Regions from separate parts of the Staphylococcus parequorum genome, predicted to be linked through region 1. Evidence: riboswitches for the same ligand, from Rfam matches in the RefSeq annotation. Region 1 holds a riboswitch; the other holds the start of a gene.
What was found. A riboswitch is a leader RNA that binds a small molecule or an ion and turns the genes downstream of it on or off. The one in region 1 is predicted to bind FMN.
Positions count from the first base shown of each region.

Region 1 (8,313 bases):
AAGTAAAACTAGATGCTTTTAATGGTCCTTTAGATTTATTATTGCATCTCATTCAAAAAATTGAAATTGATATTTATGATATTCCCATGAAATCATTAACAGAACAATATATGCAATATATACATGCAATGAATCAATTAGAGATTAATGTTGCTAGTGAATATTTAGTTATGGCTTCTGAACTGCTTATGATTAAAAGTAAAATGCTGTTACCACAATCAGAAGAAGTCGACGAATTAGAAGAGGATCCACGTGAAGATTTAGTAGGACGATTAATTGAATATCAAAATTATAAAGAATATACTGAGATATTAAATGAAAAGAAATCTGAACGTGCTTTTTACTTTTCAAAGCATCCAACTGATTTAACACACCTAGAATCTAATGAAACATGGGATTCAAGTAATACAATTGATTTAACAGAATTAATCATCGCTTATCAAAAAGTTAAAAATCGCGTTGAATTCAACACGCCAAAAACTGTAGATATACGTAAAGAAACATTTACGATTCAACAAGCAACTTCTCAAGTTAATGCGCGTTTACAACAACATGATTCGTTTAATTTTTTTAGTTTGTTTAATTTTACAGAACCTGTTGAAATGGTGGTCACACATTTTCTAGCAATACTTGAAATGTCTAAATCGGGCATTGTAAATATAGAACAACTCAAAAATTTCGACGATATCAACATTATAAGAGGGGTAAACTATGGCATTGAACGATAAGGGTATACTAGAAGCATTACTTTATACAGCAGGTGACGAAGGTTTAGATGAAAAACAATTACTTGAAATTTTAGACATTGACCAAACACAATTGTCACTACTCGTTTCTGAATACATATCAGATGGCTTAGAAATTCAACATTTTGGTCAAACTTATGTACTTACTACAAAAAAAGATGCAGCAAATTATATTGAAAAATTAATAGAACAAAAATCAAAAATGAAATTATCGCAAGCAGCAATGGAATCATTGTCTATTATTGCCTACAATCAACCTTTATCACGAAGCGACATTGAGATGATAAGAGGTATAAATTCTGACGGCGCTGTTAAAACTTTAATTGCTCGAGGGCTAATAGAAGCTAAAGACGAAGCGGATTCCAGAAGCCAACAACTCTATACCACAGAACTATTTTTAAACGTATTTGGCATTGAACATTTAGATGATTTACCAACAACTGATGAGGAAGATGAAGAAATAGAAGCTTTCTTCAGTAACTTAGTAAATCAAAAAGGAGAAAATAATGAATAAAGAGACAGAAAGATTACAAAAACGTATTGCAAACAGTGGTCACACGTCACGTAGAAAAGCAGAAACATTAATCACAGAAGGCAAAGTCTTAGTTAATGGCTCAGTAGTAACAGAGTTAGGTACGAAAGTTAAACCGTCGGATACAATTGAAGTTGAGGGCATTAAATTAGAACAACAAGATAAACTATATATTTTATTTTATAAACCAGCACAAGTTATCACTAGTGTATCGGACGATAGAGGTAGAAAAGTGGTTACAGATTACTTTAAACAAATTAAAACAAGAATTTATCCAGTGGGTCGTTTAGATTATGATACTTCAGGTTTACTTTTATTAACTAACGACGGCGAATTCACTAATTTAATGACACATCCGAGTTATAAAATTAAGAAAAAATATGTTGTTAAATTAAAAGGCTATTTAATGCGTGAAGAAGTTAAAGCTTTAGAACATGGTGTTGAACTAGAAGATGGCCATACACAACCAGCTACTGTAAAAGTAAAGAATCAAGATAAAGATAAAAATTCAACACTTGTTGAAATTACAATTACAGAAGGACGCAATAGACAAGTCCGTCGCATGTTTGAACATTTTGGTCACGAAGTTACAAAATTACAACGCATTGAAGTTGGTCCACTTAACCTAAAAGGGCTTAATGCAGGTGAAGGCAGAGTCTTAACACCTCATGAAGTAAAAGTGATGCGTCAACTTGCAGAACATGGTAAATAATTGTTATTACGTTTAGTTTAATTTAAATCATGAGAAAAGTTTCACAATCTTTTTCTTCGTAATCACTTTTCCTATTAAACGTATGATATAATGTGATTAAATTGAAAGTTAGCAGTGTGGGAGGTACATATGTATGTCAAATGAAATACTTATCGTAGATGATGAAGATCGAATCAGAAGATTATTAAAATTATACCTTGAAAGAGAATCTTTTGAGATACATGAAGCAAGTGATGGTAATGAAGCGTATAAAATGGCGATGGAACATGATTATTCATGTATTTTATTAGACCTTATGCTTCCAGAAATGGATGGTATCACTGTTGCTTCACGTCTCAGAGAACACAAAGAAACACCAATTATTATGTTGACTGCTAAAGGTGAAGAAACAAATAGGGTAGAAGGATTCGAATCTGGTGCAGACGATTATATCGTGAAACCATTTTCTCCTCGTGAAGTGGTATTGCGCGTCAAAGCGTTGTTAAGACGTACACAAGTAGCGCATACAGAACAAAGTGAACCTCATGCGCGTGATTTAATTGAATTTGACCACCTTGTCATTGACAACGATGCACACAGAGTATTAGCAGATAATAACCAAGTTAATTTAACACCAAAAGAATATGAGTTGTTAATATTTCTAGCTAAAACACCTAACAAAGTCTTTGATCGAGAACAGCTTCTAAAAGAAGTATGGCATTATGAATTCTACGGCGACTTGCGTACTGTAGATACTCACGTTAAACGTTTAAGAGAAAAGTTAAATCGAGTATCTGATGCAGCAGCTCAAATGATTCAAACTGTTTGGGGTGTTGGTTATAAATTCGAGGTTAAGTCCAATGATGAATCGGCTAAATAATGTAGTAATAAAACTGTGGTTAACTATTATTTTAATAGTAACGACAGTTTTAATTTTACTAAGTGCTGCACTCATAACATTTATTCAGTCCTATTTTACGCAAGAAACCGAAGATTCATTACTCAAAGATGCACAGCGTATCAGTCAATTGGTGGAAAGTGCAGATGATAAAACTACAGCTATTGAATACAGTCGTAAATTGATAGAAAACCCAGATGGGCTTATTATTATGAATGATAAGCATATGGTGAGCCAACATAAAGATAAAATTAAAGACAAGATGTTTAAAGAAATTAAAAACAATAAAGATTATAACCAAGTGTTTGATAAAGGAAAACAAATTTCAGAACACGTTACTGTCAAAATCAATGGGCAACAGCGGACTTATGTGTTAATTGGTTATCCTGCTAAAAACTTGACTGAGCAAGATAATAATCGAAATAATAACTACAGTGGCGTATTTATCTATCAAGATTTAAAAACGATTGAAGAAACCAATAACGTAATTACAGTTATTATTTTAATTATCGCTATTATCTTCTTAGCAATTACAACCGTTTTTGCCTTTTTCTTATCATCTCGTATAACAAAACCGTTACGAAATTTACGGACACAGGCCTTGAAAGTTTCTAAAGGAGATTATGCTCAAGTCGTACCTGTAAATACGCGCGATGAAATTGGTGAATTATCTCGTACGTTTAATACGATGAGTTCTGAAATTCAACAACATATAGATGCCTTGTCATCTTCAAAAAATATTCGTGATAGTTTAATCAATTCTATGATTGAAGGTGTATTGGGATACAATGATAAAAAAGAAATTATAATTTCTAATAAAATGGCTCAAAACACACTTCAAATACTTGGTGATCATGAACTCAAAAAGCTTGATAAACAAAATGAACGTACTTTCAAAAACAAGCAAACACAATTTGAAGAATATGAAATAAATACGCGTTATTTAGTAATAATAACGAGTTATATTGATCAAATTCAACCAGATGGTCGTAGTGGTATCGTAGCTATTATTCGTGATATGACAAACGAACATAACATAGACCAAATGAAAAAAGATTTTATTGCTAATGTTTCACATGAATTACGTACGCCTATTTCATTACTACAAGGCTATACTGAGTCTATAGTGGACGGCATCGTCACAGAGCCCGATGAAATACATGAATCACTATCTATTGTACTAGATGAAACTAAACGCTTAAATCGACTTGTAAATGAGCTTCTCAGTGTTGCACGTATGGATGCTGAGGGGCTAACGGTAGAAAAATCTGTTCAGCCAATTGATACATTGCTAAATAAAATGCAACAAAAATATCAAAGTCATGCAGAGAGTTTAGGTTTAAGCATCAATTTAAATCCAAATACGCACGAACAGCTGTGGTATTATGATTTAGATCGAATTGAACAAGTCTTAACTAATTTGATAGACAATGCAACAAGGTATACCGAAGCAGGAGATGCCATCACTATCAGTTATGGGGAAACAGAGACAGAAAACATATTATATATTACAGACACGGGCTCTGGTATTGCGCCAGAGCATCTACAACAAGTGTTTGAACGTTTTTATAAAGTTGATTCCTCGCGTAAACGTGGTAAACAAGGTACAGGTCTAGGTTTATTTATATGTCGAATGATTATAGATGAACATGGTGGCAGTATTGACGTTAAAAGTAAACTAGGTAAAGGAACAACATTTATTGTCAAATTACCAAAGTTAACTAATAATGAGATGTTATAGAAAATAGTTGAGTGGTTACTGCTTCAATTAAACTAATCAAACATTAATATAAAGACCGGCGAAATCATTATTGTTATTTCGCCGGTCTTTATTATCAATTATGCTTGCAGACTCACTAAAAAGTGTAGGTTTTCTTTAATTTAGTCGCTTTTACTCCCTTTTTAGCATATTTAGAGCAATAGTATTGTTTTTACCTGAGTAATAAGCTATGATATATTTATAAAAATTTAAGATATTCATCTTCGGGGTAGGGTGTAATTCCCAACCGGCAGTAATTAAAGCCTGCGACCCATTTATTTTCATTTAAATAAATGGCTGATCTAGTGAAAATCTAGAGCCGACAGTAAAGTCTGGATGGGAGAAGATGGAGGGTTATTTGTTGTGCTGTTAAATCCTCCTATTCGATGAAAGATGAATGGAAGGAGATAATTTAATATGCAACAACAAACAAAACGACTTATTACGATAAGTATGTTAAGTGCGGTTTCTTTTATATTGATGTTTATAAAATTTCCAATACCATTTTTACCGCCTTATTTAACTTTAGACTTTAGTGATGTGCCCGCATTATTAGCTACATTCACACTCGGACCGCTCGCTGGTATCATTGTAGAATTTATAAAAAATTTATTAAACTTTTTATTTAATCTTGGAGATCCAGTAGGTCCAGTTGCTAACTTTTTAGCAGCATCCAGTTTTTTACTAACAGCTTATTATGTTACTAAAAACAAATATAACCTTAAATCACAGATTATAGGTTTTACTGTAGCAACTATTGTAATGACAATTATTCTAAGTATCTTGAACTACTTTGTGTTGTTACCTTTATATGGCATGATTATGAATTTATCTAATGTTGTAGAAAACGTTAAGATTGTCATTGTATCTGGTGTTATTCCATTCAACATTATTAAAGGCGCTATTATTTCTATAGTGTTCATTCTTTTATTTAAACGTTTAAAAAATGTATTACCAAAATAAATATAAAAACAGGGCGATTTCTATTAAAGTAATACAGAAATCGCCCTGTTTTTATATATTAAATCAACTATTCATAATTTAAAATCATTTTAGACATAAAAATTAGCATGCTCCATGCAATGTGAACACGCTAACCTTAAACGTAGCCATTAGTAAATATAGTTAGTAATCACTATATTTAGACAAACGCTTATTATATATTATTAAGTATAAATCGCATACTTACTTTTATGGTACTAAACTTGCTTTTATTCAAACTTTAACGCATCTCCATCAAATGATTCTTCTTCAATTTTAATTGAATCAGTAGGACAACCATCTAACGCATCTTCCATATCCTCATATAATTCTTCCGGCACCTCTGCTGTACCTTTGTTGTCATCTAGTATCACATAAGCAATACCTTCATCATCATAGTCATATATATCAGGGGCAGCGGCACCACAAGCACCACATGCAATGCATGTATCCATATCAACAATTGTATATTTAGCCAATTTCTTCGCCTCCTTTGACAAAAATGCTACACTAATAGCACAATTATTATTGTAGTCACTGTTTTAAGATTTTTCAAATGTTTTCGTTTTATAGAATGAGGGAGTAAACATGTATAATATAATCCAATTTGCACAAACACATGCACACAATTACAAAACTGAAAAAAGTATATTTAATATTATCACAGGGAAAAAGTCACATCAAACCTTTTTTGATGCCTGTAGTCAACAACTCTTGTCATTATATCACAGCATGCCTAACTTGAAATATCAGTCGTTCGAGCGATATTTCAATCAATTTAATGCTCAAGATAATAGCTATCAAAATATCGCTAATCATCCGAGACATACGTTTGATAGTTTAACTAACACATTTAAAGCCATACAATTATTAACTCAGACCCTATCTAATACTAAACATAAGGTCTATCAATTCGTACCTATTACTCAACATAGTACTGTACACCAACAAGTTAAATTTGTATATAAAGAAATTATAAGCAATCAATTACAGGACCAATTCATTGCAGAACTTACGACATTATTCCAATCTATGTTGAATAAAAACAACACAATATATATTCACTATTACCTACAAGGTTTTGAAGAAAGTATGTATACACGACAACAAATTAGTTTAATAGAAGACATACCACAAGAACACTTATTTGAATTAGAATTTACAGATTTAGTCACATTAATGTACGAGATTGAGCACGAATCTAACTATCCACTGTTAAATAAACTGATTGTGCTACCATCATTATTAAATAAAACAGAGCAAACTTACGTAGGTTTACAAAATGGATTAAACTTCGAACAATTGGCTGCACAACAAAATGTTAAACCTAATACGATAGATGATCATATTTTAGAGCTATTTATAAAAGGCTACATATCGAATTATGAAGATTATTTAACACATTCAACTTATACTGATTTCATGACTTATTACATTTCACATCGTAGCGAGAGGCTACGCAATTATAAAGAAATATTTTCTGACCTCAGCTATTTTGAATTGAAATTGATTATCGTTGGAATTGAGAGAGGTGAAATCAATGTTACAACATGAGCTAAAAAAGTGGTTCGGGTTTGAGACTTTTAAACCTGGTCAACAAGAGATTATAGAAAGTGTATTGAACAATGAAGATACATTAGGTATTTTACCTACAGGAAGTGGTAAAAGTCTTTGTTATCAATTACCAACATACATACGTCAACAACCGACTCTCATCATTTCACCACTCATTTCTTTGATGGATGATCAAGTCATGCAACTCAAATTACATGGTGAACATCATGTCTGTTGTATTCATTCAGGCATGGATGAAAATGAGAGAAAAAGAAACATTGAATCACTAACAAAAAGTCGATTTATCTATTTAAGTCCAGAATTTATACTCCAACCGCAAAATTTCAAACTCATTAAAAATTTGAATATCGGCATGGTCGTATTAGATGAAGCACATTGCTTATCTGAATGGGGATATGATTTCAGACCACACTATGCACTTATAGGTAAAATTATCGCACGTTTTCCGACAGCAACCGTGCTTGCTCTGACTGCAACAGCACCGAATTATTTAACTTATGATTTAAATGATATGTTTAAAAAATCTTTTCATGTCATTAAAACGAGTATGAATAGAGACAATATTTCTTTAACACATAAAAATTTCGCAGACGATGAAGCTAAATTAAAATGGTTACTTCCAGCATTAGAAAATTCAGGACCTACAATTATATATGTTTCTTCCAAAAAAGTGTGCCTAACCTTAGCAAAAGAAATATATAACTATGGATTTTTAACAGGTATTTATCATGGAGATTTATCTTATCAAGAACGGCACACAGTTCAGCATCAATTTTTAAATAATGAAATACCTATCATCGTGGCAACTAGTGCATTTGGTATGGGCATTAATAAAAAAGATATACGTTCTATTTTTCATTACCATTTATCAACAAGTCCATCAAACTACATGCAAGAAATTGGTCGTGCTGGTCGTGATGGGGCTGACAGTCAAGCAATTAGTTTATTTCAACCTGACGATAGTTTTTTACTAGAAACACTATTATTTACGGATATGATGACCACTGAGGATGTAGATGCCTTTGAAGTAGGTGCCTTTGTAACTCCGGATAAATTTGAAATATTAGAAATATTAAATAGCTATTACTCATTTACTGAGTTGCGTACGATATTTGACAGGACCTATCAACG
Region 1 is NZ_CP150682.1:1,726,036-1,734,348, forward strand. It holds gene AAA453_RS08385 (segregation and condensation protein A) at 1-728, shown strand, start outside; gene scpB (SMC-Scp complex subunit ScpB) at 718-1,260, shown strand; gene AAA453_RS08395 (pseudouridine synthase) at 1,253-1,990, shown strand; gene AAA453_RS08400 (response regulator transcription factor) at 2,124-2,849, shown strand; gene AAA453_RS08405 (ATP-binding protein) at 2,833-4,608, shown strand; FMN riboswitch at 4,843-4,978, shown strand; gene AAA453_RS08410 (ECF transporter S component) at 5,044-5,589, shown strand; gene AAA453_RS08415 (ferredoxin) at 5,838-6,086, opposite strand; gene AAA453_RS08420 (helix-turn-helix domain-containing protein) at 6,196-7,161, shown strand; gene AAA453_RS08425 (RecQ family ATP-dependent DNA helicase) at 7,148-8,313, shown strand, end outside.

Region 2 (8,313 bases), 280 kb from region 1:
GATAATTTTATAAAAAAAAGCATCAGATAACATTTAAAGTTTTCCGATGCTTTTCTTACTCTATTTTAGTATAAGGGTTCTTTTAATTAAGATACTTCATGTTCATCATGAACGATAAAGCCATTATTGCTAGCACTATTATTTAAAAATGCCAAAATATATCTCATTACTTCATCTCTTTCAGGTTCATTATGTACCTCATGATAAAGTCCTTCCCATGCTTTGAAATATAATTCTTCGGTTGTGACTTTGTCTTTAATTAATTCCATTGTTGATACATCTGCAACTTGATCTTCTAGACCATACATTAACAATAGTGGTAATGGTTTAATATCAGTTAAATGTGTTACCGTTTCTTTCATAATTTCTATGATTTGTTTATACCAATGATAAGTTACTTTTTGCAACATCAACTGGTCATTTTTTGTTTCTTCAATTACTTCTTCGTTTCGTGTTAAGTCTTCAACTGTAATCCCTACTTTAAATCTTGTATCTTTAGCTACTTTACCTATATTTGAAATTATTTTGTCTTTACGAGATTTATTACTCTTTTTAAATTCTAAAAGTGGAGATAAAAGCATCAAACCTTCAATTGGTACTTCTACTTTTTCAAGTAAATTAAGTGTAATTAAACCACCTAAACCGACACCTAACACGTAAGTAGGTATTTTATACTCATTCGCTATTCTAATCCACTCTAGAATATGCTCATGATATACATCAAAACTGTCAATTTGACCTTTGTTAGAACGTGACGTTTGCCCTTGTCCAGGTAAATCGCCCATAATAACATGATATCCATTTCGGCGAAGCATCGTAATTACATATGCGTATCTTCCCGTATGTTCAAGCATGTTATGTGCAATTACAACGACACCTTTAGCTTCCTTTTCGGTTTCCCATTTCCACATAATACATACTTCCCCTTCTCGTTAAATTTCATTATATTTATTGTATCAAAATACGATGTACTTTTTCCATTTTAAAGATAACCATAGACGCGAAAAACTCAATTTGTTTTAAAAATTAAAAGCATCTTATAATCAACACTTTATCATAAGTGTATTTAATAAAATAAAGTGTAATATATTCTATTGTAAACGATTTCATTCCCTTTAGATTCATGCTACACTTATATTGAAAGATCAGCTGTAAGCAGAATGGGAGGAATTAATATGCCAATTGTGAAAAATTTTTTTATCGGGTTATCTAACAACCCTTTTTTAAATAAGAGTGCTAAGGAAATCGGTCCAATGCTCGGTGCTAATAAAGTGGTTGCCGGCAATACAATCGAAGCCTTATTAAACACAATTGAACGTCTAAACAGCAAGGGAATTACAGTTACTGTAGATTGCCTTGGAGAATTTGTTGTAACTGAAGGTGAAGCAATTCAATCAAAAGATCAAATATTAGAAGTGATGTATGCTATTTATAATCATAGCTTAGATGGTCACATGTCTATTAAATTAAGCCAGTTAGGCTCTGAATTTGATTTAGATCTTGCTTATCGCAATCTACGTGAAATATTATTAAAAGCGAATGAGTTTAATAATATGCATATTAATATCGATACTGAAAAGTATGATAGTTTATTTGACATCACGCAAGTGTTAGACCGTTTAAAAGGTGAATTCAAAAATGTAGGTACCGTAATTCAAGGTTATTTATATGAAGCTGATACACTTGTAGAAAAATATCCGGAATTACGATTGCGCATGGTTAAAGGCGCATATAAAGAAATTGATACAATAGCTTATCAAACTAAAGAAGACATTGACGAAAATTACATACGTTTAATTGAAAAAAGACTATTAAACGCTAAAAATGTAACTTCAATTGCCACTCATGATGATAAAGTTATTACACATATAAAACAATTTATCAAAGATAATAATATTGAAAAAAATCAGTACGAATTTCAAATGTTATATGGTTTCCGTACTGATTTAGCAGAGAAAATAGCTGGTGAAGGTAACAATTTCTGTATTTATGTACCATATGGGGATGATTGGTTTAGTTACTTTATGAGACGACTAGCTGAACGACCTCAAAATTTAAATTTAATGTTTAAAGAGTTAATGAAACCCGAAGTAATGAAAAAAGCGGGTATCGTTACAGGTGTAGTTGCAGCCTTTGGAGCAGCTAGTGCTTTAGTATATCGTCTTTTAAAAAAATAATCTTTAACAAAAAAGAATTGGACAATAACGATTTCGTTAAGTCCAATTCTTTTTATTTTAGTAGAAACACCTATAGCCTTTATAAAAAAGTTAGTGCTTCAGTCTGGTTCTATTATATTTCTTTTAATAAATTAGCCATTTCTATTGCACTAATTGCTGCATCTGCACCTTTATTACCTGCTTTTGTGCCGGCACGTTCTATTGCTTGTTCAATATTTTCAGTTGTCACAACACCGAAGATAACTGGTGTATCAGCAATATCATTTGCCTTAGAAACACCTTTCGCCACTTCATTACAAACATAATCATAATGAGAAGTAGATCCTCTTATTACACAACCTAAAGTGATTACAGCATCATATTCACCTTTTTGAGCTAATTTTTTAGCTACTAATGGAATTTCAAATGCACCTGGTACATATGCTACATCAATGTTTTCTTTCGGTACTTCATGTCGCACTAAAGTATCTTTAGCCCCGTCCAATAAACGATTTGTAATAAAATCATTAAACCTACTTACCACAATTGCTACTTTTAAATCTGAACCTATTAATTTACCTTCAAAATTCATCTTATTGCCCTCCTATATTAAATGACCCATTTTTTCTTTTTTTGTATCCATATAATCTTGATTAAATTTATTTGTTGGAACTACTAGCTCAATTCTTTTCGCAATATTTACACCATAAGTTTCTAGACTTTCGAATTTTTTGGGATTATTGCTTAACAAATTCACGCTTTCAATACCAAAATACTTTAAAATTTTTGCGGCGTCTTTATAATCTCTCAAATCTTCGTCGAAACCTAAAGCAATATTAGCTGTCACAGTATCATAACCTTGTTCAATAAGTTCATATGCTTTTAACTTATTAATTAAACCAATACCTCTACCTTCTTGAGGTAAATATAAAATAATGCCACCATGTTCACTTATATATTTCATAGAAGCTTCAAGTTGTTCTCCACAATCACATCTTTGACTATGAAAAATATCTCCTGTCAGACAAGAAGAATGAATACGCACATTCTCAGTTTTCTTTATGTCTCCACTTACAATCGCCACAAGTTCTTCGTCACTCGTCTGTGAAGTAAAACCATACATATCAAACTTACCATGTTTAGTAGGCATTTTTACTTTTGCTTTTGCTTCTAACTTAGATGTGAGTGATTTTCTATATGTTTCTAAATCTTCAATAGAAATCATTACAAGCTCATGCTTTTCCTTAAATGCTTCTAATTCTTCACCTTTAGCCATTGAACCATCTTCATTCATAATTTCACAAATTAATGCTGCTGGCTTTGCTCCTGTTAGTTTTGCTAAATCTACAGATGCTTCTGTATGACCACGTCTTTCTAACACACCATTATCTTGTGCAATTAACGGAAATAAGTGACCTGGTTTATTAAAATCACTAGCTGTTGCATTTTCTTCTATCAACGCTTTTGCTGTCATTGTTCTTTCTCCAGCACTAATACCTGTCGTCGTATTAATATGATCGACACTCACAGTAAACTCTGTACCATAAACATCAGAGTTATGACTCACCATTGGATTGAGTTCTAATTTTCTGGCTATATCTTTGCTAATTGGTGCACAGATGAGTCCTCTACCATATTTCGCCATGAAATTAACGGTATTATCTTGCATCCATTCTGTCACAGCTACTAGGTCGCCTTCGTTCTCTCTGTTTTCATCATCAACGACCACAATACTTTTACCTTTTTTAAGCTCCGCAAGCGCTGTATCTATACTATCTAATTTCATACTACCCCTCCTAAAATCCAAATGCTCTAAGTTTTTCGGTGCTTAATCCTGATTCATTATTACTGACAATTCTCTCTACATATTTGAATAACATATCAGTTTCAATATGGACCGGATCGCCTACACGTTTTTGATTTAAAATAGTGGATCTTCGCGTTTCAGGAATGAGATGAATGTCGAATTCAGCATCTTTTAATTGAAAAATAGTTAAACTTACGCCATCTACAGTTATGGATCCTTGTGGCACCATTTGTTTAATAAGTGTAGTAGTAGGCTTTATTGTTACAATTTTAGAATTATCTGATGCTTGTATACGTGTAATCTTAGCTACTTCATCTACATGCCCGAGCACAAAGTGCCCTCCAAAACGACCTTGACCACTCATCGCTCTTTCTAAATTCACTTCTGCAGATTGGTTTAAATGATTTAGATAAGTCTTATTTTCTGTACCTTTAATTACTTGTACTGAAAACGAATGCTTATTAAAATCAACAACAGTTAAACATGCGCCATTCACACTTATAGAATCTCCTATATGCATGTCTGATAAGATGGTCTCGCAATCAATTGTTAAGTTAACTACAGATTGTTGTGTCGTTATTTTTTTAATCGTGCCTATTTCTTCAACAATACCGGTAAACATGATTATTCACTTCTTTCGCAACTCTAATTTAATGTTTTGCTCAAGCATTTGGGAATTAACAATTTCGAATTGTGGTACTTCTGATAATCTAAAAATGTTTTTAGTTTGATAAAATTGATAATTACCAGAACCACCTATAATTTTCGGGGCATAATATAAGATAAGTTCATTCGTATATTGAGATTGTAGAAATGCTGAAGATACGGTTGGACCCGCTTCTACTAACAATTTCCCAATTCCCTTTTGATATAAATCTATTAAAATATTTTCAATTGAACAATCAGTTAAAATAATAATTTCTACATGTTCAATATCTGTTTTCAAGTTTTTATTTTGTGTATAAATCCAAATAGGTGTATTAGCATTTTTAAACATGTCTAATTCAAAATCAATTTGGCCTGATTGCGATAAAATCACTTTTATTGGATGCTTACCTTCCTCAATTCGTGTTGTATATTGAGGGTTATCTGCATCTAACGTGCCTCTACCTGTAAGTACAGCATCATGCGTATGACGTAAGTTGAATACATCATGCTTAACGGCTGTATTCGTAATCCATTTACTTTCACCTTCATCAGTGGCCTGTTTACCGTCTAAACTACAAGCTACTTTAACTGTCACTTCAGGAACCTCTTTACTTTTGCTTATAAAGAAGTCTTTGTACAAGTGTTCTGCTTCTGCATTATGACGAAATTCAACTTCTACTCCTGCATGTTGTAATATTTCGTCACCGTTAGACGCTAAAGTCGTATCTTTTACAGCATATATGACTTTCTTTATGCCAAAATCAATAATTTTATTTACACAAGGTGGCGTTGAACCAAAATGTGTACATGGCTCTAATGAGATAAAAATGGTACCATCTTTAGCTTCATCTTGTGCCATATCTAACGCTTGTACTTCAGCATGTTTATCGCCCTTTTTTAAGTGTGCGCCCATCCCTACGATTCGGCCGTCTTTAACAACTACCGCGCCTACAGGTGGGTTTACACCCGTTTGACCATTGACCATTTTTGCTAATTGGATTGCATAATTTAAATATTGACTCACGTTATCACCTCTAAATAATAAAAAAACACCTGAAATAAAATATTTCAGGTGTGGGATATATTGATATAACATCATTAGCTTCAAGTTAAATACACTTATCCATTTTCAAACATAAGTGTATGCCAAATAAACACTTAAAAAGTGTCGTTTTTGTTATACTTCATTCTTTCTCCCATCCAGACTTTACTGTCGGCTCTAGAATCTCACTAGATCAGCCACATTTGAATAATCAAATGCAGGTCGCAGGCTTTGTTTACTGCCGGTTGGGAATTTCACCCTGCCCCGAAAGAATATCTATGAAATTGTAATTAATGATTGAGTCAAGTAACTCTTACTAAGTTACACCAATATCGTACTACATTTTAGGCAGAATGACAATTCATATTATCTAAGTCGGCTTTATTTTTAACGTATTATTATTATTAAAATGCTTTAAATACTAATAAGAAAAGCTTTTTACTTAAATTAATGAAAAAATAAATTAATTTTTATTATGACTTTTATAACCTTAATAATCTAGTTATCATTTAACAGATTAACCTCTCGAAACCATACAGTTAATGTTTTTATTTTTGTAATTACTTATTCGGTAATAACTGATTTACTATGCTAACTGCTTGTTTAACTATCATTGCTACACCATTTCGAGACTGATTGATTCCATTTGTTAATTGACCTAATGCGTACATGTGTTTAAGTGTTCCATAACGAGGGCTTATAATTTGATTTGTTTCAGCAATAATTTGAATACCACCAAGTGGATGCGCTTGTACAACCTGTCTATTTTCAAGATTCAAAACCAATTGATCATCACTATCAAGATCTGAAAGTTGTGTTTTTGAACCAGTTGCGTTGATTACGACATCAAATTTATGGTTTGCCTCTGTTTCATTTTTATATTTGAAACAAAATTGACTTGCTTCATATTGAACATCCTCTAGACCACTTTTAATTTCAATAGTCCCATTTTTGATATGATCTATAATTAATCGAGCTGTGCGTGGAGGCATTGGATTAGAATTATCCTTTAATATAGATTGGTAATCTTTTAAAAATTGTTTTTGATCTTCCCTACTGAAACTATTCCAAATCCAATTTAAATTCTCTTTTACTAATTCAAGTATACTTTGGAATGCCCCTAATTCAGTTGCGTGTTCTAAATCATATGTTAAATCCTTCACAGGGTCATTTTGTCTACGGTGCACTAATTTTTCAATTGCAATATCATAATATGCACAATCTTTCATAAATAAAGTTAGTGCTTTTTCTAAAGGTACGTTTCCAAAATTTTCGTTCTTTATTGCATTAAAATTTTCTGGTGTTAAGTATTTAAATTCAATGTCAGGCATTTCGCCTCTCACGCTTGGCAATTGACCTTTGCGACTTGTTATAGTAATTGGTAATTTAGGATGATGTGCAGTAACATAACGAATTACATCTAAAGATGCTAAACCTGTGCCAATGATCGCAATTCTGTCAGTATCCTTCACATCATCTAACGTATTATAAGTTGGATATGGTGTGTGAATATATCCTTTTTTTCCTTTCAAATGGTATGGATCATGGTATGACAGTGTACCAATCGTTAAAAATACAGCATCATACTTTTGACAATTCGACATGTCTTTCGACGTACAAACATAATATTTAACATCCGTTTGACCTACATCAGCCTCAATGAAAACTTCTGACACTTCTTCTTTAATCATCTGGACATTTTCAAATTGCTGATTATATTTTTCTAAAAAATCTTTCATATAATGACCAAATATAAACCTTGGTAAATACTCCGGATTAGAAAACTTAAATATCGATTGTGATTTGTACCATTCGTAAAATTCACCTTGATTATCTAAATTTAAAGACATTTGTTTCGCAGGCATATTGATTAATAATTGATCACTGTCATTTTGAAAAGGTACACCTTGCCCCATATTTTTAGGATTATCGTACATGTCTATATTCATTGTTGCAAAATTATCATGTTTCACTAATTCCTTTAGCAAGCTTACACCCGCTGTGCCCATTCCTATGATAGCTATTCGCATTGTACACATCCTTATTAAATTTATTTATATTCATTATAGCAATGATTAACCTTATATTACATGCTAATGTATTCAACTACCGTACAATTTAGCGTTGTTATAATATTTTGATAAATATGTTAATATTAATATATTGAAAAAATATTATTTCTGTACTTATTTTAAGGAGCTAGACAATGAAATTTTTAAAACATTTATTATTTTTAATTATAGCAAGTACAATATTATTATCCGGTTGTGGATTGCCAGGACTTGGTGGAAGTCAATCAAAGAACGAGATTAAAGTTTCAGCTTTGGCTACGAGTGAGTCTCAAATCATGGCATATATGATCATAGATCTTATCGAACATGATACAAAAGGTAAAACTAAAGGTTCAATCATTAATAACTTAGGCTCAGCTACAATCCAGCATAATGCGCTAATGAATAACGATGCTGATATTTCGAGCACGCGATATACTGGGACAGATTTAGTGGGTGTCCTTGAGTCTGAACCCGTTACTGACCCTAAAAAAGCGATGGCTTTAACTAAAAAATTGTTTCAGCAAAAATTTAATCAGACCTTTTTTGATTCATATGGTTTTGAAAATACCTTTGCCTTTATGGTAACCAAAGAAACTGCTGAAAAAT
Region 2 is NZ_CP150682.1:1,441,525-1,449,837, reverse strand. It holds gene AAA453_RS07070 (alpha/beta fold hydrolase) at 87-911, opposite strand; gene AAA453_RS07065 (proline dehydrogenase family protein) at 1,176-2,177, shown strand; gene ribH (6,7-dimethyl-8-ribityllumazine synthase) at 2,290-2,748, opposite strand; gene AAA453_RS07055 (bifunctional 3,4-dihydroxy-2-butanone-4-phosphate synthase/GTP cyclohydrolase II) at 2,761-3,942, opposite strand; gene ribE (riboflavin synthase) at 3,953-4,585, opposite strand; gene ribD (bifunctional diaminohydroxyphosphoribosylaminopyrimidine deaminase/5-amino-6-(5-phosphoribosylamino)uracil reductase RibD) at 4,592-5,635, opposite strand; FMN riboswitch at 5,796-5,929, opposite strand; gene AAA453_RS07040 (FAD/NAD(P)-binding protein) at 6,214-7,683, opposite strand; gene AAA453_RS07035 (osmoprotectant ABC transporter substrate-binding protein) at 7,860-8,313, shown strand, end outside.
Region 2: linked by a shared signal. The riboswitch ahead of ribD (bifunctional diaminohydroxyphosphoribosylaminopyrimidine deaminase/5-amino-6-(5-phosphoribosylamino)uracil reductase RibD) and the one ahead of AAA453_RS08410 (ECF transporter S component) in region 1 are both predicted to bind FMN.